Regions from separate parts of the Ruegeria sp. CE9 genome, predicted to be linked through region 2. Evidence: riboswitches for the same ligand, from Rfam matches in the RefSeq annotation. Region 2 holds a riboswitch; each other region holds the start of a gene.
What was found. A riboswitch is a leader RNA that binds a small molecule or an ion and turns the genes downstream of it on or off. The one in region 2 is predicted to bind cobalamin.
Positions count from the first base shown of each region.

Region 1 (5,433 bases), on a different contig from region 2:
CCCGACGCAGGCCTCTGAAACAGAAAATCTGGAGTGTTCCTAAGCGATATGCGCCCAGCTTGCTGGCGGGACAATGAGCGGATCATTTCGGCAAGCCCTGTCTGCTCGACCAGCCGCGGATTGAATCGGAACCCTTCTGGCCCAACTTGTGCGCCGTCGATGATAAAGCGCTCGGGGATCATCGAGTGCCATCGGTAAAGCAGATTAAACTCGATCGCGATTTGGTTGGCGTGATGCCACGGCTGCCACCGATTGGCACCAACGGGCATTTTGAACGGCATATTGGCGACATGGGCGATGTAGTCTTCAAGCACCAGCTTGATCAGAAGGGCAATCAGGGTGCATCGCGTGGTTTGAAACACGCGCTCTTTGTCCCAACCCGCAGTTCCGCGTTTCTCACGCCAAAGCAGATCGGCAAAGGTATTATGCGCGCGCAACATCAGCGTGTTGATGACGATATAGCCGATTGTGCCATTGCCATTGTCGAGCCCGGTCGCGTGAAAATCGAGCAGAAGCTGATCAATCTCACGCTTGCGCAGCCCCGGATGCGCGCGCTTCACGGCATTCCACAGTTTGCAGGGATCATGTAATGGCTTTCCGCAATTGTCCCCCGTGGCAAGGCTGCCATCAAAGGGCGGCGCAAGTTTCACGCCCCCGGATTGGTCCTTTTGAAACAGTTTTGGCGCCCACATTTCACCTTGTGCATCCAGTCGAAAGGCAAGGCGATGGGTCAATTCTTTGGTATCGGGGTCGCGTTCGCGCAACATGTCGGTCTGAAAATCATTCAGCCCGTAAATCTGACACAGGTCGACTTCGTGGTTCGAATCCGTCTGACCAAACGTATCCGGCGCTACGAATGTGCGCAGAAAACTATCGGTAAACCACTGTGCAGCCGATATGAAAAAGAGTGTCGATCCTTGGGGGCACAGCAGCGTAAGCGGGCTACCGTCAATTTGCGTTCTGCGCCGAAACAGGTCGGCGACCTCGCTTTCGGAGGGCAAGATTGGCGAAGGGTCTTCGGGCTGCGTATGCCGGCCAATCCAACGGTGTGAATACACCCCCGGCCAAGTCGTATAGTCCTTGTTTAAGATGTATGGTCTTGGTCGGTGCACTTTGGCGGCGTTCGCAAGCCTGATTGCCGTGACATAGCTTGTAAAGCGTGGGGCGACCTTGAACCCGAGGTCGATCAGATCATCAACATCCAGCATCAAAACGTCTCCGTCTGGTCATTTGTTAGGGAACCGGGCACGCGCCAGGCTTAGATAGGTCCTTAGCCGGATCGCATTGATCGGCCCCAGAGGCTCATGCTCTGCCGTGACGCGCCAAGGCGAAAAGCTCATCGCGTCGCCATCTTGCGGGTCAAAGGCTGCGCCCTGGGAAATGGTGATATCCGCAACCGGCGTGACGGAATGGTGGTATGGGTCGAGCGGCGCATCGGGTTGCGGATCACAAGCCCACCGAATGCGATTGTCGAGCGCATTAAAATCTGCATCGCTGCGCGGCGGCTCAATTACGCAAAGCTCAAATTGATTGTCGCCCTCAGACACATCTTGCCGCAAGTGTTTGCCGATATCGTCAGGGCCATCCACAGGTGTTGTGGGAATGTTGGGCCGTGCGCTGCGTGCCAGATATCTGATCGTCAGATCAGGCCCCAGACGATAAGGTGTTGTAGACCAGAAATGAACTTCGAACGGTGAGTGCATGTATTTTGACGCAAACTCACTCGCAACACCGAATTGGCGTTTACCTTCGCGCGTGAAGAGGGCACGAAAGGCTGCGCCCAGGCCTTTGGCCACCAGTTTCAAACTCCATTTTCGCCGCCCTTTGAATGCGTGCTGCACCGCTTGTAATGTGGCGACAAGCTTGCCTAATCGCTCGTATTCTTCGGGGACATAGCTGGGAAATACATCCTGATCGACCAGTACAAAATCAAACTCGTCGCTGAGCTGCGAGATGCCCAAATGTGCAAGGGCTTCGGTGTCGATCAGCTTGGGTCCGGGCACGTCAAAGAGTTTGATCGCCATCCCGTGCGCATCTGATTTTCGGTCATCAAGATGCGCGCCGTTGGAAAACCGAACTGCGGCCACATAGCTTGCAGGCTGTTCAAAGAGCCCATGGCGCAGGTGGTCAGGTAAGTTCTTCCTTACAGTGAACGTTGCGGCGACACATCCGTGGCTGCGCCCATGCTGTGCCCTTAGGCGACGACCCTTCCATAGCGCGACAGCCTCGGCATTGTGGTCGATAACATCTTCAACAAGATCTGGGGGTAATCCATTTTGCGAAACATGTGTCAAAGAACCCTCTCCTTGGATAAGCCCAGGCAATGATCAATCACGCGTAAGGTGCCGGCAAAACCATTCCTCTAAATCCGAACAGCTTAACGCAGATTCAGATTTTTCCAACCATGTGTGCCTGCGGAAACGATAAATTCGACTACCCATTGATCTGGCATCGAGCAAATTCACGCTTTAGCGGCTAGGAATGCATACTGCTGGTCTTGCCTATTAAGAGGTGTTTTTCCGGACGGTGGTACCAAACGGATTGATCTGAGACGCTACATGCCACTTTCGGTCAGCATCCAAGTATGTTGGTTTGGCCCTCAAGGACAAAGATGACGCGACCGTAATTTTCCTGAAGCCTCAACTTTCGACTTTATCATTGACGTGTCTCATGATCTCAGGCAGTCAATCAAGAGATGGTTCCCAATGGTGCGCCCAAGGGATGAAAAGGGAATACGGTGAGGTTTGCCGACAGGCGCCAATTCCGTAACTGCCCCCGCAACTGTAAGCGGCGAGCAAGGCCAAACAGCCACTGATCCAAAGGATCGGGAAGGTTGGCTGAGCTAGGACCCGCAAGTCAGGAGACCTGCCATCAAATGTTCAACCAAACCGGGGCGGGGTGTCCTGGAAGGAGGCTTAATGGCACGTCTAAAACGTGTTTACATCGTTGGCAGCTTCCGCACGCGGCTGGAAACAGGTCGAGTGGGGCATTCGAATGATTGCTGATATTATTAATCCCGATTGCAATAGAAGAAGGGTCGCGGCGCATCGCGCGCAGATTACGGCATACGATATGCAATGTAATAACATTGCATTCATTTTGATGTTACAGTAGGCGAGGCGCGTGATGACCAAACACTGCGATCATTTCGTTCTTGTATGCGCGGGCTGCCGGGATTCCATTTTCACGGATCACGTAGTTAACACGCTGTCGGACAGGCTGCCGGATGGCTTTGCAATTCGCACTGTCGATTGCATGGCTGGATGTGACCGACCTGCGACAATCGGATTTCAGGCACTTGGCAAGGCTCAATATCTGTTTGGCGACATAGCAACAGGCAACGATCTGGACGCGATTGTGGAATTCGCAGAACAGTACCAGCTGTGCGCGGATGGATGGACAAATGCCACGGATCGTCCGAGGGCATTGTTCAAGAAGACGCTCTCGCGCATACCGAGGGTTGCGCCATGACGGAGCAAAGCTTTCTGGTTGCCGAGAACCTCGAGTATTATGCGCTTAACGGGGATATCCTGCTGCAGGGCGTTTCCTTTGAATTGGTCGAAGGATCGATCCTGGCCATCGCCGGACCGAATGGCGCAGGTAAGACGACCCTTCTGAATTTGCTTTGCGGTGCCGAACCGCTGGCCCTTGGCGATGTTCGCATCAAGGGGCGGAGTCTGAAACAGCTTTCGGCCAAAGAGCGTGCGCGCATGATCGCGGTGGTGGGCCAGCAGGAATTGCCTGACGGGCGTTTGGGATTGCGGGACTACGTTGCGTTGGGGCAGATACCCATTCGTGCTGATCGCTCAGCCGAAGCACATGCCAAAGAATTGGATCGGATTCTTGATCTGACCGGTCTTGCCAGCTTGTCGGGTAAGCGAATGGCACAGCTGTCAGGGGGTGAACGTCAGCGCGCGCATATCGCGCGTGCTCTGGCGCAGAATCCATCCTTGCTGTTTCTTGATGAACCGACCAATCATTTGGATCCCGACGCGAAGGGGCGCATGCTATCTCTGGTCGCTGAGCTTGGGATCACCGTGGTGATGATCGTGCATGATCTGGTCATGATCCCCGAATTTGCCACCCACGTGGCGCTGATGAAATCGACCCGCATGATTGGATTCGGATCGGTGGAAGAGGTGCTGACGCCAGAACGGGTGCGCGAAACCTTTGGCGTCGATTTCCTCTGCTTTCATCACGAAGGCCGCGTGATCCCGGCCCTTGATATCCGAAAAACAACTATATCCACATAGACTTAGGAGAATTCTCATGAAACAAATCTGGTCCGTGGCATTGGCCACTGCCATGGCAAGCGGCGCTGCTGCGCACGAGGTCACTGTCGACAATTGCGGTGAGCCTCTGGTCTTTGAAACCCAGCCCGAGCGACTGGTCGTCCATGACATGAACATGACCGACATGGCCTTTGCTTTGGGTTTGCAGGACAAGATCGTTGGCCTGACCGGCATCACCGGATGGTACAAGACCAGCCCCGATTTCGATGCGCTGCGCGGCGACATCCCCGAGCTTGCACCGAAATACCCGACTGTCGAAAACCTTGTGGCGGCTGAGCCTGACCTGTTCTTTGCCGGCTGGTACTATGGGATGAAGCCCGGAGGCGATGTAACGCCTGACACCCTGGCGCCGTTCGGGATCAAGACCATGATCCTGACCGAAAGCTGCGTGCATCTGGATAAGGACCGGCCACAAGCCAGCATGGACCTGCTGTTTAACGATGTTCTGCGTTTGGGCAAGGTCATGCATATCGAGGACAAGGCCGAGGCGCTGGTTGCGGACTGGAAAGAGCAGCTGGCAGCGATCGAAGCCAAAACCGCTGATCTGCCCAAGCCGCGCGTTTTCTTGCTGGATGGCCCGGCGGATGCGCCTTTCACAGCTGGCAAATTCGCGATTCCCGATGCGATGATCTCAGCTGCTGGTGGCGAAAACGTCACCCATGATATGGACACAAGCTGGGGCCGCACCTCATGGGAGGCGGTTGCCGCGTCGAATCCGGAATTCTTGGTGCTGTTGGATTATCAGACCGGTAATGGTGCCGAAGATACGTTCAAATTCCTGCAGGAACATCCGGTCATGTCGCAGACCGACGCGGTCAAGAACGAGCGCTGGATCGGTTTGCGCTACGAAGAGCTGACCCCGGGACCGGCAAATATCGAGGCGATCTCGAAAATGGCACACGCGATGCATCCGGGTCAGAGTTGACATGGGCCGACTGGGCCTGACGTTGTTGCTGGGGGCGGTCGTTCTGGCCGCCCTTTTACTGATTTCCACGATCTACGGCACGACCTCGATTCCATTGTCCGACACCCTGACCGCAATTCTGCGCGGCACCGGGCTGGAGGATGGTGAGATGTCGCCGCTGCATCGGATCGTCTTCGACCTGCGCTTGCCCCGTGCGTTGTTTGCTGCTGTGATCGG
Region 1 covers NZ_JBQFRO010000007.1:71,976-77,408, reverse strand. The annotation lists gene ACR0B3_RS14510 (peroxidase family protein) at 1-1,208, opposite strand, end outside; gene ACR0B3_RS14505 (catalase family protein) at 1,227-2,294, opposite strand; cobalamin riboswitch at 2,680-2,887, shown strand; gene ACR0B3_RS14500 (DUF1636 family protein) at 3,127-3,471, shown strand; gene ACR0B3_RS14495 (ABC transporter ATP-binding protein) at 3,468-4,253, shown strand; gene ACR0B3_RS14490 (ABC transporter substrate-binding protein) at 4,270-5,217, shown strand; gene ACR0B3_RS14485 (FecCD family ABC transporter permease) at 5,219-5,433, shown strand, end outside.
Region 1: another riboswitch for cobalamin. It lies ahead of ACR0B3_RS14500 (DUF1636 family protein); the one in region 2 lies ahead of ACR0B3_RS00305 (DUF1636 family protein).

Region 2 (5,433 bases):
GTCGTCGTCGCGCAGCTCAGGTGTCCCTCGCTCGGGCTGGAGGGCGACCAAGGCCTTGCCTCGTCGCAAAGCGGTGAACTGGAACGAGCCATTTGCAAAGCAGGCGTCATTCTCGGGCTCACCCCAAACGGTTTGCAGATCATCGCGCAATTGCTCGGGCAGGGTTTCAAGCGCGGCCTTGTAGTCTTGCAGAAGCCAAGAAATTCGGGCGTCCAACAAGGTTTGGGCAAGCGGTTCGGCAGGCGCGGCATCATAGCCTTCAGCCTGCAAATCAGACAGTATCGCCTCGGCTGAGGCCAACGCGTCCAGCCCGACGGCATGTGCCATCTGCCAATCCTTGCCGGGGTAGGTGGACAGCACCAGCGCCGGGATTTGATCTGCCTTCGGAGTGTTGTTGAGGTTCAACCAGCCGGTGACGCGGTCAACAATCGCCTCGATCCGTTCCGGTTCAGCCCGGTGCGCAAAGCGTGAATATTCCAGATGCGGATCGCGTTTGCCCGGTTCTTTGAACGAAATGATGCCCGCGTTGATCCGGCCGTCCACCTCGGGCAGAACCACATGCATGGCAAGGTCCGCTGGCGAAAGACCACGTTCCGCCTCGGCCCAGGCCTTGCGGCGCGAAGTGGCGAGCGCGACTTGAAAGACAGGAAACCCCGCCGCATCCAGAGGGGAGGTGCCCGATGTACCTTTGCCTGAGAAGGAAGTGGCGTTGATGATCGCTGCAGGTTTCAGCGCAACAAGGGACTCGCGCAGCCAGGGGGCGGCATTGGGCGCCTTAAGCGACGGAGCATAGAGGCCGGTCGCTTCAAATCCCCGCGCCCTTAAGCTGCGGATCAGGGCTGCGATTGGGGCTGTATCCGCTGAGGTCAGATATGCGCGATAAAAGGTCACAATGATGCGGTCGGCGTCGCCCGTCAGGGCGTTTTCCACCGGAATCACGCCGCGATCCGGACACCACGCACCGCATTCGGGGACAGTTTTGGCGCCCATGACCGGGCCGGCATACAAACCTGCGGCCAGCGCCATCTGCGCCAATGCGGCTTGCGCTGCAACCTTTCCGCCCGTGTCGCATAGATGCGCCAACCGTCGCAGGGTTGAGACGGGCAGGGTGGAATATTCATCCAGTCGCGTATCTTCGCGCCCATCTGCAGGTAGAACGGCCAGCGCTATCCCTTTGGCCTGCGCCAGTGCCAGAACCTGCTGCAAGCCATAGGTCCAATAGGGAACCCCGCCGATCAAGCGAATGAGGATGCCTTTGGCACCGTTCAAAGTCTGTTCGACATAGGTATCGACCGAGAGGGGATGTTTCAGCGCCGTTAGGTTCGCCAGCCTGAGGGTTGGCATGCGTCCTTCGGGCCCGCCACCGCGATGCCAGCCCGCCGCGAATGCACCAAGGTCACTGTCGGAAAAGGACAGCACCACCAGATCCGCCGGGCTCTGGCCCAGATCGGTTGGGGTCTCGGTTTCCTCGAGCCCGTGGTTTTCGCGGAAGACGACGTGCATGGCTTACTCGGCAGCCTCGGTTACACCCACGAGGATATCGCGGATTTCGGCTTCTTTGATGTCGTCATGCTCGGCAATGACCACAAGGCGCGAACGGCGTGCCTCATCGGGTTGCCACGGGCGGTCATATTGCTGACGCACCCGCGCGCCAACGGCCTGAACCAGCAAGCGCATCGGCTTGCCCTGAACGGCGGCATAGCCTTTGACGCGCAGGATGTTCAGTTCCTTGGCCAGACGTTCAATTTTCGCGACCAGATCAAGCGGGTCGGATTGTTCCGGCAGTTCGACGATGATGCTTTCGAAATCATCATGCTCGTGATCATGGTGGCCATCATGATGGCTGGGACGGGCCTCCATGTCATCTTCGGCCGCCGCTTCCAGGCCTAATACCACACGCACGTCGACGACACCCTCGGCGACCTCGACAACAGGCAGGGGGCGGGGCGCTTCGGCGGCGATGATTTCCTTGGCTTTGGCCACACCCTCGGGACCGGCCAGATCCGGCTTGGTCAGGAGGATGATATCCGCGCACGAGATCTGATCTTCGAACACCTCGGACAGAGGCGTTTCGTGATCAATCGAGTCATCGGCCAGGCGCTGAGCGTCCACGACTTCGACATTCGGCGCAAAGCGACCCGCAGCAACAGCCTCGGCATCGGCCAGCGCGATCACGCCATCCACGGTGATTTTCGAGCGGATATCGGGCCAGTCGAACGCTTTCAGCAACGGCTTGGGCAGGGCGAGGCCGGAGGTTTCGATCAGTATGTGATCAGGACACGGTTCCAGCGCCATCAGAGCCTCGATGGTCGGGATGAAGTCATCGGCGACCGTGCAGCAAATGCAGCCATTGGCCAGCTCCATGATATTTTCAGCCGGGCAATCCGGGATGGCGCAGGATTTCAGGATGTCGCCGTCAACGCCAACATCGCCAAACTCGTTGACCACAACGGCCAAGCGCTTGCCCTGCGGGTTTTGCATCAGATGGCGCACCAGTGTGGTTTTGCCCGAGCCCAGAAAGCCGGTGATCACGGTGACGGGGAGTTTCTCAAGATTGCTCATTTCTGGGCTCCAATCGGGGGAATGCGGGCCGCACAGTTTTTGCGGAAATGTTCGGGACGTTCGCGCCATTTGACCAAACCGTCCTCGGTGGCGAGGTACTTGGTGGCACCGTCGACGATCACGTCAACATGGTCGGTTTCGTTCAGATGCTCATAGACAAAGGTCCAGCGATCCGGTCCTCCGCGCAGCACGATCGAGCATCCTTCATCGCAATTGGACAGGCATTCCACAGCTTTCAGAGTAATGCCATCGGGCAGGTCCGCCTGTTCAAGCGCCTTGTGCAGCAACTTGCCGGGGCGTTGCGCATCGTCTTCGACAGGCAAACCGCGACGGCAGGTGGTGCAAACCAGCAGTTCGACCGGAGCGGTCTCGGTCATGTCTCTCATCCCCCCAAATCCTCTTCGTGGGGGACGGGGTTTCATGCGGGCCAATCAAAGCCCCACACCGGAACACCCCGTCCGGTTTCATCTTCGGGCGTTGGCAGGTCTCCCGGCTTGCGGATGTCAGAGGAAGCCTCTGTCGGATGTCCCGCCTTCCCGGCATTCGCCAGTGGCTTGGGCACCCTCTCCGGTCACGGTCGCGGGGGCGGCTGCGTTTGACGGTGATTCCGCTGACGCATTCCCTTTTCATCTGCTTGCGCAGACACCAACGGATGGGACATGCGGCACTGATGTACTGCTTGTCAAGCGAGTCGCGATATTCCGTGATATCGCAGGTAAAAAGCGACCTGTCTGGGTCGCTGGGCGGCATGATCTGTTTGCAGCGTCGTGGTGGCATGGTTGCAAGACGCGTACAGGAGGATGCAGCGCATGAAAGTTGGGTTTATCGGGCTAGGGAATGTGGGCGGCAAGCTCTCGGGTTCACTGCTGCGCAATGGAATCGATCTGACGGTACACGATCTGAATCCAGAGCTGGTGTCTGCATTTGTCGCGAAAGGGGCCAAAGCTGCCGAAAGTCCGGCGCAGCTGATGCGTGATTGCGATGCGGTCATCACCTGCTTGCCTTCGCCTGCCGCTTCGGACGCGGTGATGCAGGAGATGTTGCCAGAGGTCGGTCCTGGCAAAATCTGGATGGAGATGTCCACCACCGACGAAGCCGAAGTTAAACGCCTTGGCGCAATGGTCATTGAACGAGGCGGCGCAGCGGTGGATTGCCCGGTTTCAGGCGGGTGCCACCGCGCCGCGACAGGCAACATCTCGATTTTCGCGGGCTGCGATCGCGAGACGTTCGAGCGCATCTTGCCTTTCCTGACCACTATGGGGCGGCGCATTCTGCACACGGGCGAGCTGGGCTCGGCCTCGGTTCTGAAAGTGATGACAAACTTCCTTGCCACCGCCAACCTGATCACCTGCGCCGAGGCTTTGGTGACCGCCAAGGCCGCCGGGATGGACCTTGGAACCACATACGAGGCGATCAAAATCTCATCGGGCACTTCGTTTGTGCATGAGACCGAAAGCCAAGTCATTCTGAATGGTTCGCGGGATATCTCATTCACCATGGATTTGGTGAAAAAGGATATCGGACTGTTTCAAGAGGTAGCGGACCGAGCAGGTGTGCCGCTGGAAATGAATCCGCTAATGATCAAGATATTCGAGGATGGCATCGCGCGATATGGTGAGAGAGAGCTGTCTCCGAATATCATCCGACGGCTGGAAGACGCGACCGGGCTTGATATCCAAGCGTCAGGATTTCCAACCGAGATGCTGGATGATGAACCGGAAGAGCCAGGCTATGAAGTGATCCCGCAAAATCGTCTGAACGATTGATTCATTACTCTGTGCTTGCCTAGTGACCGAGTTGGACAAAATTCCAAGGCTAATCTAAACAGGTCGACAAGAGTCCGATAACGGCACAGGCAAGAGTATAACTTATGACGAATGAGACCTTTCTCATCGTGACCACGATGAAGAACGAAGGGCCTTTCATGATCGATTGGGTGGCTTACAACCGCGCAATCGGTTTTGACGATATTCTGATCTACACGAATGATTGTGCGGACGGCACCGACACGATAGCCGACCGGATGCAGACGCTAGGTTGGGCGCATCACGAGCGGAACAAGGTCGGTCCTCGGGCTGCGCCTCAGGGTCGTGCGTTTTCACGCGCTCTGAGTCATCAAAGCTACCATTCGTCAGATTGGATCATGAGCTTGGATGTTGACGAATACATCAACATCCGTTTGCCCGAGGGTAACATCCGCAGCTTTGTAGAAACCAGCGGAGAGGCAGACGCGATTTCAATCTGCTGGCGAATGTTCGGCAATGCAGGGTTGAATGATTTTGTTGATCAGCCCGTGCCCGAGATGTTTTTCTGCGCAGCGCCGGAAGAGTCGTATCCCCATCATCGGGCGAAAGGCTTCAAAACGCTGTTCCGGAACAATGGCAAATTCAGCCGTTTTCGCGCCCATCGGCCCCGAATTAACCCGGAAGACGCGCCCAACCCAGACGTGCCATACGAAGGGATATTGTGGCGAGACGCAGGTGGCAACCTTTACCCGGCTGATCAAGTGAAATGGAAAGCATGGCGCGGTTTCAGCCACGAGTATGCTCGTATCCACCACTATGCTGTCCGCAGCACCGATAGCTTTCTTGTCAAACGAGATCGGGGACGCACCAATCATGTCGGGCAAGATCAGGGTCTCAAATATTGGATGATGATGAACCACAATCATGTGGAAGATCGCTCGCTTTTGAAACACACACCGGCAATGTATGAGATCAAAGCCGAAATGATGGCAGATCCGCAACTTGCAGACCTGCATCAAAAGGCGTGCGAATGGCATCGTGCGAAAGCCGAAGAATTGAAAGCCCGGCCAGACTGGGCCGATCTGGTCGACGCGCTGCGAAATTCCTATTCCGGAGAAGAAGCCCA
Region 2 covers NZ_JBQFRO010000001.1:61,751-67,183, forward strand. The annotation lists gene cobN (cobaltochelatase subunit CobN) at 1-1,503, opposite strand, end outside; gene cobW (cobalamin biosynthesis protein CobW) at 1,507-2,562, opposite strand; gene ACR0B3_RS00305 (DUF1636 family protein) at 2,559-2,939, opposite strand; cobalamin riboswitch at 3,025-3,227, opposite strand; gene ACR0B3_RS00310 (NAD(P)-dependent oxidoreductase) at 3,363-4,328, shown strand; gene ACR0B3_RS00315 (glycosyltransferase family 2 protein) at 4,433-5,433, shown strand, end outside; gene ACR0B3_RS00320 (class I SAM-dependent methyltransferase) at 5,433-5,433, shown strand, end outside.

Region 3 (5,433 bases), on a different contig from region 2:
CCCGGTTTGCGCGGATCAGTTCGACCACATGTTCAAATGTCGGGTATCTCGCCAGCGCCGCCTGCACGTCCTGAGCTAGAGCAGCGGTTGGCCCGCCTGCCGTCCCACTTGCCGTTGAAGCATAGGCTGGTCGGGTCGACGCCTGAGGGGTCGCGCCTGCCGGACCGGGCGCGCTAATCCCATTGCCCGGACCACCACCGGGTGGCTGTGGTGTATCCTGCAGGCGTTTGATCAGCTCTTCCGGGCTAGGCAGATCAGCGACATGGGTCAGTCGGATCACTGCCATTTCTGCAGCCATCATTGCGTTTGGCGCGGCCGAGACCTCTTCCAGAGCCTTTAGCAGCATCTGCCACATGCGGGTCAGAACGCGCATCGGTAGGGCTTCGGCCATTTGCTGACCCCGGGCGCGTTCGTCCGGGGAAACGGTAGGGTCTTCGGCAGCATTCGGGGTGATTTTGACGACCGAGACCCAATGGGTGATCTCAGCCAGATCGCGCAGGACCGCCAATGGGTCTGCCCCTTCGGCATATTGCCCGCTAAGCTCGGTCAAGGCTCCTGCCGCGTCACCACGCAGGATCATATCCATCAGATCCAGAACACGGCCCCGGTCGGCCAGACCCAACATAGCGCGCACCTGATCGGCGCTGGTTTCACCCGCCCCGTGACTGATCGCCTGATCCAGCAGTGACGTTGCATCCCGCGCAGATCCTTCGGCGGCGCGGGTGATCAGAGCCAGTGCGTCGTCGGCGATCTGAGCTTTTTCCGACTCGGCGATCTTGCGCAAGAGGCCGATCATATCCTCGGGCTCGATCCGGCGCAGGTCGAAGCGCTGACAGCGCGACAGGACGGTCACCGGCACCTTGCGGATCTCGGTGGTCGCGAAGATGAACTTCACATGTTCGGGTGGTTCTTCCAGCGTCTTGAGCAGCGCGTTGAAAGCGCTGGTCGAGAGCATGTGAACCTCGTCGATGATGTAAATCTTGTAGCGGGCCGAGGCGGCGCGGTAGCGGACGCTATCGATGATCTCGCGGATATCATTTACGCCGGTCCGGCTGGCGGCGTCCATCTCCATCACGTCGACATGGCGGCCTTCCATGATTGAAACACAGTGTTCGCATTGGCCGCAGGGCTCGGTTGTCGGGTTGCCATTTCCGTCCGGACCGATGCAATTCATACCCTTGGCGATGATCCGGGCAGTGGTGGTCTTACCGGTGCCCCGAATGCCGGTCATGATGAAGGCTTGCGCGATCCGGTCCGCCTCGAACGCGTTTTTGAGCGTGCGCACCATCGCGTCCTGACCGACCAGATCGGCGAATGTTTCAGGGCGATATTTGCGGGCAAGAACCTGGTAGGCGGGGCTGGGCGTTTCGGTCATGTCTGCTCTGTCGGATTCGTGTTCCGACGCAGCGTAGAGGCCCCCGCCGCCCGCGTCCACAGCAAGCCGAGGCGATTTTCATTTTGGATTGTCGGCGGACCCGGTTAATATCGTACGGTCTGAGACCAGCAAAAAAGATTTTCTGATCCGCGTTTCGGGGGGAGCGTAGAATGTCTGAATTGGTTATCCATGCACTACAGGTTGGTGGCGGATCTCTTGCGCTAACCTCAATGCCCGGACGGGGCGGAGATTATATCGGCGATTTGGATGCTGTGGCCGGATGGAAACCGGGTCTGATCCTGTCAATGGCGACCGAGGTCGAGATGATCCTTGATGGCGCTCGGGATTTTGGCTCGGATGTTCGCGATCGCGCTTGCCGCTGGGTTCACTTGCCGGTCGAGGATTACGGTATTCCGACTCAGGACGTAAGCGAACGATGGGAACAGGCCAGTAAATCGGCCCGCCACGCACTGTCTGGCGGCGGGCGGGTATTGGTTCATTGCAAGGGCGGATGCGGCCGGTCGGGTATGGCTGTACTGCGCATAATGGTCGAGTGTGGGGAACACCCTGATACAGCACTAAAAAGGCTTCGTGCGTTGCGTCCATGTGCCGTTGAGACGGACGCGCAGATGCGCTGGGCGACTGCGCCAGCCAGCGTATTGGCGGGCGATTAGCGCTCAGGCCGATGGGCGGAATTCCTCTGGCGCGCGGGTCCCATTCGTGAGGGCAATCGCCTCAAGCATTGCGCATGGTGGGTGCGACATGAGGCTTGCGGGAACCGAGTCGATGTCACTGCCAAAAAGCAAATCAGCATAGTCATCAAGACATTTGATTGAGGTGTCTGCATCCGCGTCGCAGAATACCCGAATTTCGTCTGGACAAGCGCGAAAACGCGCCGTGCACCCGCCCGCGCAATGTGCCAGATCACAGCTTCCTTCGATTTCGAATCCTGCCGTTGTTGTTGGACCGACTTTTGCCATTGAAGCCGCCAGTGCCCGCGCCATTTGTGCCAGGGCAGGGCAGTTTTTACCGGTCCGTTGGCAAATTGTTGCCGAGAATTCGTGCGTGTTGGTCTTCCAGATCATTATGCGCCCTCCGCGCTGGTCGGGGCGACGGTCAGGAGGGACGGCAATTATGCAGTCTGGCCCTGCCCGGACACCCCGCCCGAGTTTCAGTTTCATTTGATGGCAGGTCTCCTGACTTGCGGGTCATTGCTTTGCCGACCTTCCCAGCCTTAATGGCCAGTGGCATTTCGACATCGCTCGCCGCTTACAGTTGCGGGGGCAGTCTCGGCCTTGGTTCATTCCGGTTATTCCGGGCAGAACCGCACCGTGTTCCCTTTTCATCCCGGCCCGAATGGGCGCGAGAACCATCATGTCATCGCTAGCGGCTGTGCCGGGCCCGAGTCAAGAAGATTGCATCCGGCACATGACGCAGGGTCCAGCTACGTCAACCTTGACTTGGGCGGCTCATGCTGAACTGATCAGTTCAGATGATTTCGGAGGGCACCATGTTGGACACTCAGCAGGCAATTGCGACCGAAGATTTCGAGTTTCGGTCCGGACCGGCAATGCTGTCGGCTCGGCTTTACCGCCCGATGGCCGAACCTGAAACGGCAGTTGTCATCAACAGCGCGACCGGAGTGCCCAGGGAATACTATCAACACTTCGCGCGATGGCTTGCGGAAGAGCACGCCATGGCGTGCCTGACGTATGATTATCGGGATTTCGGAAACTCGCTATCGGGATCGCAGAAGCGATCGGATGTTACCATGGCCGATTGGGCGTTGATCGATATTCCCGCTGCCCGGGCTGAGATGCGGCGCAGGTTTCCTCGGGCAAAGCTTTGGAGCATTGGTCATTCATTGGGCGGTATGTTTGGCCCGCTCCAATCCGATATCGAACAGGTCGACAGGATGATCTGTGTATGTTCTGGTCTGGTGACGTTCAAGGATCATCCCTGGCCATACCGCGCGTTGGCAGCGCTGTTCTGGTATGGGCACGCACCCTTGGCGGTCAAGGCACTTGGGTATCTTCCGGGAAAGGCCGTGGGTTTTGGCCCAAACCTGCCAGCGCAAGTGTACTGGCAATGGCGCAAGTGGTGCACCGCGCCTCAGAGCTATGTGCCAGAAATCGGAACGACTCTGCCCGCAAACCGTTGGGCAGAATACGGAAAGCAGGTTGATCTGTTTGCCTTTGTAGATGATCAGGTCGTGCCGCCCAAAGCGGTCTGGTGGCTTGCTGACCTGTACGGGACCGATGCGCAGCGGCATCTGCTCTCACCAAGTGAATTTGGACTGTCTCAGGTTGGTCATATCGGCGCCTTCGCACGGCGCAATGCGGCGGTCTGGCCCCGGCTGATCGCCTGAATGTACTGGGCACCGGAGGCCGGTGCCCAGACTTTCAAAGCCCTTTGCGAGACTTCTTTTCGGTCATCACGCTGCGAACCATCTTGCCGAACGCTTTGTCACGTGCGCGCGCCTGAGCGACGGTCGCTGAATTGTGCTGGTCTTCGCGTCGCAGCTTGCGCCAGCGGTCTAGCCGCGCGGGATTGAGTTCACCGGTTTCGATTGCAGATTGTACCGCGCAGCCGGGTTCAGAATCGTGCTGACAATCCGAGAAACGGCAGTTCCGGCTAAGATCCGTGATGTCCGAGAACACCTCGTCCACGCCCTCCTGCGCGTCCAGCAATCGCAGCGCGCGCATTCCGGGCGTATCGATCAGCCAGCCACCGTTGCGCATTTGGTGCAAAGCGCGCGCGGTTGTCGTGTGCCTGCCGCGCGCGTCATCTTCACGAATGCCCGCGGTCGCCTCATCCCGGCCTGTCATGCCGTTGGCAAGTGTCGTTTTCCCAACGCCGGACGATCCGACCAACGCGCTGGTTTGCCCCTTCGGGCACCAGGATAACACCTGTTCGATATCAGCGCGATCCAAGGCGTTGATCGCCAAAACCGTCAGGAATTGGCCAAGCGATTGGGCCTGATCAACATAAACACGCGCATCGTCGCAAATGTCTGACTTGGTCAGCACGATCACCGGATAACAGCCTGCCTGATGGGCCAAGGCAAGATAGCGTTCCAGCCGGGGCAGGCTGAAGTCGGCGTTACACGAACTGACGATGAATAGCACATCGACATTCGCCGCGATCAGCTGCGCAGAGGCACCCGTGCCTGCGGCTCGACGCTGCAAAAGGCTGCGCCGGTCCAGAGTGCGGATTATACGCGCGCTTTCATCCGCTAAAACCCAATCTCCGACAGCATAGGCTCCGGTTGAGTGATCGGGTGATAACAACAGCGTTTCGCCTTCTGGGCGCAGCCCGACAAGCCGATCGCGATGTACGCTTGCAACGCGGAACGGCAAGAGTGACGGATCAGCCGCGTGCTGAGCCGCAAAGTGAGAGGACCATCCGAGGTCCGATAAGGAAAGAAACATAGGTCTGCCTGTGATCAGAAACAGCAATCCCACCGGATGGCGGTCGCGCATCCGCTGGTGATGTGTTCAGGCAGTCAGTCGATCTGAAAGGATCAGAACCGGTCTGCCCGAAGGGTCATTGCTACACTCATAAACGCCCTCCTGCGGCTGATAGGTTCCAAGTGAGAGGTTGGACATCGACCCAAGCGGGGCTCGTTGTGGCTGCTTCCTTCCGGACCTGACCAGGTTGGCGAGGCGCTCGCCCGCGCCAACCTCTCACCGCTCATATAGGTGTAGTGCTTGAAAATGGCAACCCGTCAGAAAGCCAACTGGATACGCATAAATCCATCCGAATCGTCAGGCAGAACGCGAGGTTGATACTCTGCAAGCTCATCAAGATAGTTTCGTGCACCCGGTCCCGTGGTCAAAATCGCACCTCGCCCTTGATTTGGCGCGAAGGTAAAGGGGCGCGGCGCATTTTCCAAAGGATCAGGTGGTGCGGTGTCCGCCACGTATTGGCACAGGATGTCTTGTATGCTCAGCGGTGGCAGGTCTATAATTCGGGCCTCTTTAGCGATCGCGAAATGGCCACCACCGTTGGCACGATAGTTGTTGGTGGCCACAACAAATCTTTGGTCTGACTTGATC
Region 3 covers NZ_JBQFRO010000010.1:48,959-54,391, reverse strand. The annotation lists gene ACR0B3_RS17485 (DNA polymerase III subunit gamma/tau) at 1-1,375, opposite strand, end outside; gene ACR0B3_RS17480 (phosphatase domain-containing protein) at 1,546-2,049, shown strand; gene ACR0B3_RS17475 (hypothetical protein) at 2,053-2,460, opposite strand; cobalamin riboswitch at 2,545-2,764, opposite strand; gene ACR0B3_RS17470 (alpha/beta hydrolase family protein) at 2,886-3,743, shown strand; gene rsgA (ribosome small subunit-dependent GTPase A) at 3,778-4,806, opposite strand; RNA gene ffs (signal recognition particle sRNA small type) at 4,966-5,064, opposite strand; gene ACR0B3_RS17455 (bifunctional 2',3'-cyclic-nucleotide 2'-phosphodiesterase/3'-nucleotidase) at 5,103-5,433, opposite strand, start outside.
Region 3: another riboswitch for cobalamin. It lies ahead of ACR0B3_RS17475 (hypothetical protein); the one in region 2 lies ahead of ACR0B3_RS00305 (DUF1636 family protein).

Region 4 (5,433 bases), on a different contig from region 2:
GCCGGAACACGACCCACAGGTGGGGCAGGCATTCTCTTCGATGTGCTGAACCTGCTCGTCGGTGAAGCGATCATCAGCGGCGGCAACCATTGCGTCCACAAGGTCGATCTTCTTGGCGTCCAGATCGGCGATATCGATCTTACCCGCTTCCATTGGTCCGCCAGAGACAAAGATAGCCGGAATGTTCAGGCGCATCGCGGCCATCAGCATACCCGGAGTGATCTTGTCGCAGTTCGAGATACAAACCATGGCGTCCGCACAGTGCGCGTTGACCATGTATTCGACCGAATCCGCGATGACCTCTCGCGAGGGCAGGGAATACAGCATCCCGTCATGGCCCATTGCGATGCCGTCATCCACGGCGATGGTGTTGAACTCTTTGGCAACGCCACCCGCTTTTTCGACCTCACGCGCGACCATCTGGCCCAGATCCTTTAGATGGACGTGGCCGGGCACAAATTGGGTGAACGAATTCACGATGGCGATGATCGGCTTGCCGAAATCATCATCACTCATTCCGGTGGCGCGCCACAGGCCGCGGGCACCGGCCATATTGCGGCCATGGGTGGATGTTCTGGATCGGTACAGTGGCATGATGCTGTTTCCCTATTGCCCAAGCTGAGATATTGGGTGTGTACGTTATAGCGCACGTAGCATATGTACGTTATAACGCACAAGGCAAATCGCAAGGCACGGCTATGGAATCGGACGAAGTAACGCTGAAATTAAGGGATGTGCGCGCGGCTTCGGGGTTAAGCCTGTCGAAAGTCGCCGAAATGACCGGGGTCAGCAAAGCGATGCTAGGTCAGATCGAGCGCGGAGAATCAAGCCCGACGATTGCGACGCTCTGGAAGATTGCCAAGGGGTTTCAAATGCCGCTCAGCGCGTTGATCGGCACTGCCGCGGGGCGTGATCCGTCTGCCGAGGTGTTTCAGACGGTGACATTTCCCGGCAGTATCTCGGTCAAGATTGTGTTTCCGTTTGATCCGGCCCTTGGGGCAGAGACCTTTCACGTCACGCTGAAACCGGATCAAAGCCATAGCTCTCCGGCCCATGCGCCTGGTGTCACCGAAGAGGTCTTTGTTTTGAACGGCCCCCTTCAGGTCCAGCGGGACGGAGAGTGGCTGACGTTGCAAAATGGGCAGGGCTTGCGCTTTGCCGCTGATCTGCCGCATGGCTACCGCGCGGGCCCCGAGGGGGCTGTGTTTCTGAACATGCACCACTATGGGCAACAGGCGGCGGGTTAATCATGACAACATTTCTGAACTCATTGACCGTTGCAGATGCAATCGGGTCATTTGGTGCCTTTTTGGTTGTCTCAGCCTATTTTGCGACCCAGATGCGCCTCATGAACTCTGAAGATCTGGCTTTTCCTGTGGTGAACCTGATCGGATCGGTTCTGATCGTGTTTTCGCTGATGCATAACTTCAATCTGGCATCCATGCTGATCGAAGGGTTTTGGATCATTATCAGCGTGGTCGGGATCATCCAGCATTTCAGGTTGCGCCGCGCAGGGTAACGCGGCGCAGGATGTTTAGGCTGCGCGAAGAAGGCGCGGAGTGAACAGACCAAACTTGTCCAGCCCTTTTATGGACTTTGCCGCGGCAATAACGGCCAGATCAGCCAAAGGTTCGATCAAGATAACCATCATGTATGCAGCACCAAAGCTGGCCACGGCGGTCATGTTTTCAGCACCAAAGCCTTGGCCGTAGAACGCCCAGAATGCCACCCAAAGGACAACGCCACCCTGATAGGCTGTCGAAAGCGCCAATGCTTGTGAGTATCTGAGGTCAACATATGCCGTATTCGGCGCAATGATTCGGCTTGCCAGCGCCTGCAAGGCAAACAGGGGCACCAGCAAGGTTGTCATGTTCATTCCGAACTGGGGCAGATCGAACGGCGCAAGGAAGAACCCCTGTACAAACAAGCCCAGGATCAGCCCGATCGCGGCCGGGGCGGCACCAAACAAAAGGAACAGGGTCGAGCCCAGAATGAAGTGAACTTCTGACACCCCGACCGGAAAGTGCGGTAGAATTTCGAAGAACGTAAACACAAGGCCGGTGGTCAGGGCAGACCGTACTGCAAGGCTTGCGATACCGCTATTTTTAACGCTCTCCCGTGCCAGCTTGAGACTATAAAGACCTGCGCCAGCTGCGGTAGCATAGCTCAGGACAAGTTTGGCGCCGTGTACGACGCCCGGTTCGATATGCATAGTTTGTTCTCCTTACCGTCACACCCGACGGCAGAAACGTGTTGATAATGGGCAAGGCCCGGTTTGTGCATGGCAGGTCTCCTGACTCGCGGATTGGGATCGATCCCGGCCTTCCCAACCGATCCTGTCGGTCAGTGGCCCTGATGGGGCGATACTCCGCTTACAGTTGCGGGGGCAGTTCCGGAATTGACTGAGAACGTCGCACCGGATTCCCTTTTCATCCCGCCGGGATAAACCCTTTGGGAACCATACCGCGCAGAATTCTACCGCAGAATGCTCGGTGTCAAGTACGCCGCGCGTGTGATCGCAAAAAAACGTTGCCTGCCAGCGCTCTGACCTGCGGCGTGACTTGAACGTTTCGCCAAGCCGCTATAGGGACAAATCAAGCTCGCTTAGGGGAGGTATTGATGCAGGACGATCCTAAAACCCTCGTTTCCACCGAATGGTTGGCCGTACATCTCAAAGATCCCGATCTTCGGATACTGGATGGGTCGTGGTACCTGCCGCAGCAAAAGCGCGATGCCAAGGCCGAGTATGACGCAGGCCATATCCCAGGCGCGCGGTTCTTTGAAATCGACGAGATTTCTGACCACCGGTCAGAGCTGCCGCACATGGCACCTCCGGTCGAGAAATTCATGTCTCGTCTGCGCGCAATGGGCGTCGGAGATGGCCATCAGGTTGTTGTTTACGATGGGGCCGGTCTGATGTCGGCCGCGCGGGTCTGGTGGCTATTCCGGCTGATGGGACAGGAAAATATTGCCGTGCTGGACGGCGGTCTGCCGAAATGGCAAGCCGAAGGTCATGAGATCGAGGACCTGCCCCCGGTGATCCGCGACCGCCACATGACCGTGCGTGTACAGAACCGCCTTGTTCGGAACGTCACGCAGGTTTCGTCTGCTGCGAAATTGGCTGATCACGAGATCATTGATGCGCGCTCGGCCGCGCGCTTTGCCGGGACCGAGGCGGAACCGCGCGAAGGTTTACGCTCAGGCCATATTCCCGGCTCGCGCAACGTGCCATTTGGTCTGCTCTTGAACAAGAACGGCACGATGAAATCGCCCGAGGAATGCCGCGCGATATTTGAAAATGCTGGCGTCGATCTGTCGAAGCCTGCAATCACATCTTGTGGGTCTGGCGTGACCGCTGCGATCCTCAGCCTTGCGTTGGAACGCATGGGCAAGAAAGACCACGCGCTTTATGACGGCTCATGGGCGGAATGGGGTGCATTCCCGACCCTTCCTGTCGCAACCGGAGAGAACTGATGTTCGAGAACCTCAAACCGCAGCCAGCAGACAAGATTCTGGCGCTGATGCAGATGTATCGCGATGACCCGCGTGATCAGAAGATCGATCTGGGCGTTGGCGTCTACAAGAATGCCGAGGGCATCACCCCGGTCATGCGCGCCGTCAAAGCAGCCGAAAAGCGCATTTTGGAAGAGCAGGAAACCAAGGCCTATACCGGCTTAGCGGGCGATCCGGCCTATGCTGATGCGATGATCGGTCTGATCTTGGGTGCATCAGTGCCGCGCGCCAATATCGCCGCTGTAGCAACTCCGGGGGGCACCGGAGCCTGCCGCCAAGCGTTTGAGATGATCCGCATGGCCAATCCCTCGGCACGCGTATTTGTGTCGAACCCGACATGGCCGAACCATTTGTCGATCCTGAATTATCTGGGCATCGAAACCGTCCAATACCGGTATTTCGACAGCGAAACCCGAGGTGTCGACTTCGACGGCATGATCGAGGACCTGAAATCTGCCAAGGCAGGCGATGTGGTTCTGCTGCACGGCTGCTGCCACAACCCGACTGGCGCCAACCTGAACATAGTGCAATGGCAAGAGGTTGTGAACCTGATCAACAAGCGTGGCCTCGTGGCGATGATCGATATCGCTTATCAGGGCTTTGGCGATGGTCTGGAAGAAGATGCGCAAGCGACTCGTCTGGTGGCCTCATCCGTCAAGCGCTGCCTGATCGCGGCATCCTGCTCCAAAAACTTTGGCGTTTATCGCGAGCGTACCGGCCTGCTGATGGCGATCAGCGATGATCCAGCGCAAACGGCTCTGAATCAGGCGACTTTGGCGTTCCTGAATCGGCAGAACTATTCCTTCCCGCCCGATCACGGCGCGCGAGTGGTGACGACGATCCTGAATGATGAGGCTCTGCGGGCCGATTGGGCCGCCGAACTTGAAGAGGTTAGGCTGTCCATGCTGGGCCTGCGTCAGCAACTGGCAGATGAGTTGCAACGCCTCAGCGGTTCGGACCGGTTTGGCTTTGTCGCTCAGCACCGTGGCATGTTCTCACGCCTGGGCGCGGCACCCGAACTGGTTGAAAAACTGCGGGCAGATCACGGCATCTATATGGTCGGCGACAGCCGCCTGAATATCGCCGGGTTGAATGCGACAACCGTGCCAATTCTGGCGCAGGCGATAATTGATGTCGGCGTCTGAACAGCGTCTTTAAAAAAGGAAAACCCGGGCACGACGCCCGGGTTTTTTTGTTTGAATATAGGTGGCTGGTTAACCTTTGGAGAATTCCGGATAGGCTTCCATGCCCAGCTCTGCCATGTCGAGGCCGTTGATCTCATCCTCTTCGCTGACGCGGATGCCGATGGTGGCCTTCAGGATTGACCACAAGACCAGCGCAGCGACAAAGGTGAACACGCCGTATGCGATGATACCGGTCAACTGAGTGATTAGGCTGGCTTCACCGTAGAAGATCACGGCGATAGTGCCCCAGATACCGGCGAACAGGTGAACCGGGATCGCACCAACAACATCGTCGATCTTGAACTTGTCCAGCATCGGAACCGCGAAGACCACGATGATACCACCCACAGCACCGATCCACAGAGCGCCGAACAGGGTAGGGGCCAGCGGTTCAGCTGTGATTGAAACCAGACCGGCCAGCGCGCCGTTCAGCACCATGGTCAGGTCAGGCTTTTTGTACATCAGCTGCGTCATGATCAGGGCTGCAACAGCACCGGATGCGGCGGCCATGTTGGTGTTGGCAAAGATGCGCGACACGTCCGATACATCTCCGACGGTGCCCATCGCCAGTTGCGAGCCGCCGTTAAAGCCGAACCAGCCCAGCCAAAGGATGAAGGTACCCAAGGTAGCCAAGGCCAGGTTCGAACCGGGCATCGGGTGCACTTTGCCGTCCTTGTACTTGCCAATACGCGGCCCAAGGATGATGGCACCTGCCAGCGCTGCCCAGCCACCGACC
Region 4 covers NZ_JBQFRO010000002.1:402,768-408,200, reverse strand. The annotation lists gene ilvD (dihydroxy-acid dehydratase) at 1-594, opposite strand, end outside; gene ACR0B3_RS06640 (helix-turn-helix domain-containing protein) at 699-1,247, shown strand; gene ACR0B3_RS06635 (CBU_0592 family membrane protein) at 1,250-1,519, shown strand; gene ACR0B3_RS06630 (energy-coupling factor ABC transporter permease) at 1,535-2,212, opposite strand; cobalamin riboswitch at 2,267-2,478, opposite strand; gene sseA (3-mercaptopyruvate sulfurtransferase) at 2,620-3,474, shown strand; gene ACR0B3_RS06620 (amino acid aminotransferase) at 3,474-4,658, shown strand; gene ACR0B3_RS06615 (ammonium transporter) at 4,728-5,433, opposite strand, start outside.
Region 4: another riboswitch for cobalamin. It lies ahead of ACR0B3_RS06630 (energy-coupling factor ABC transporter permease); the one in region 2 lies ahead of ACR0B3_RS00305 (DUF1636 family protein).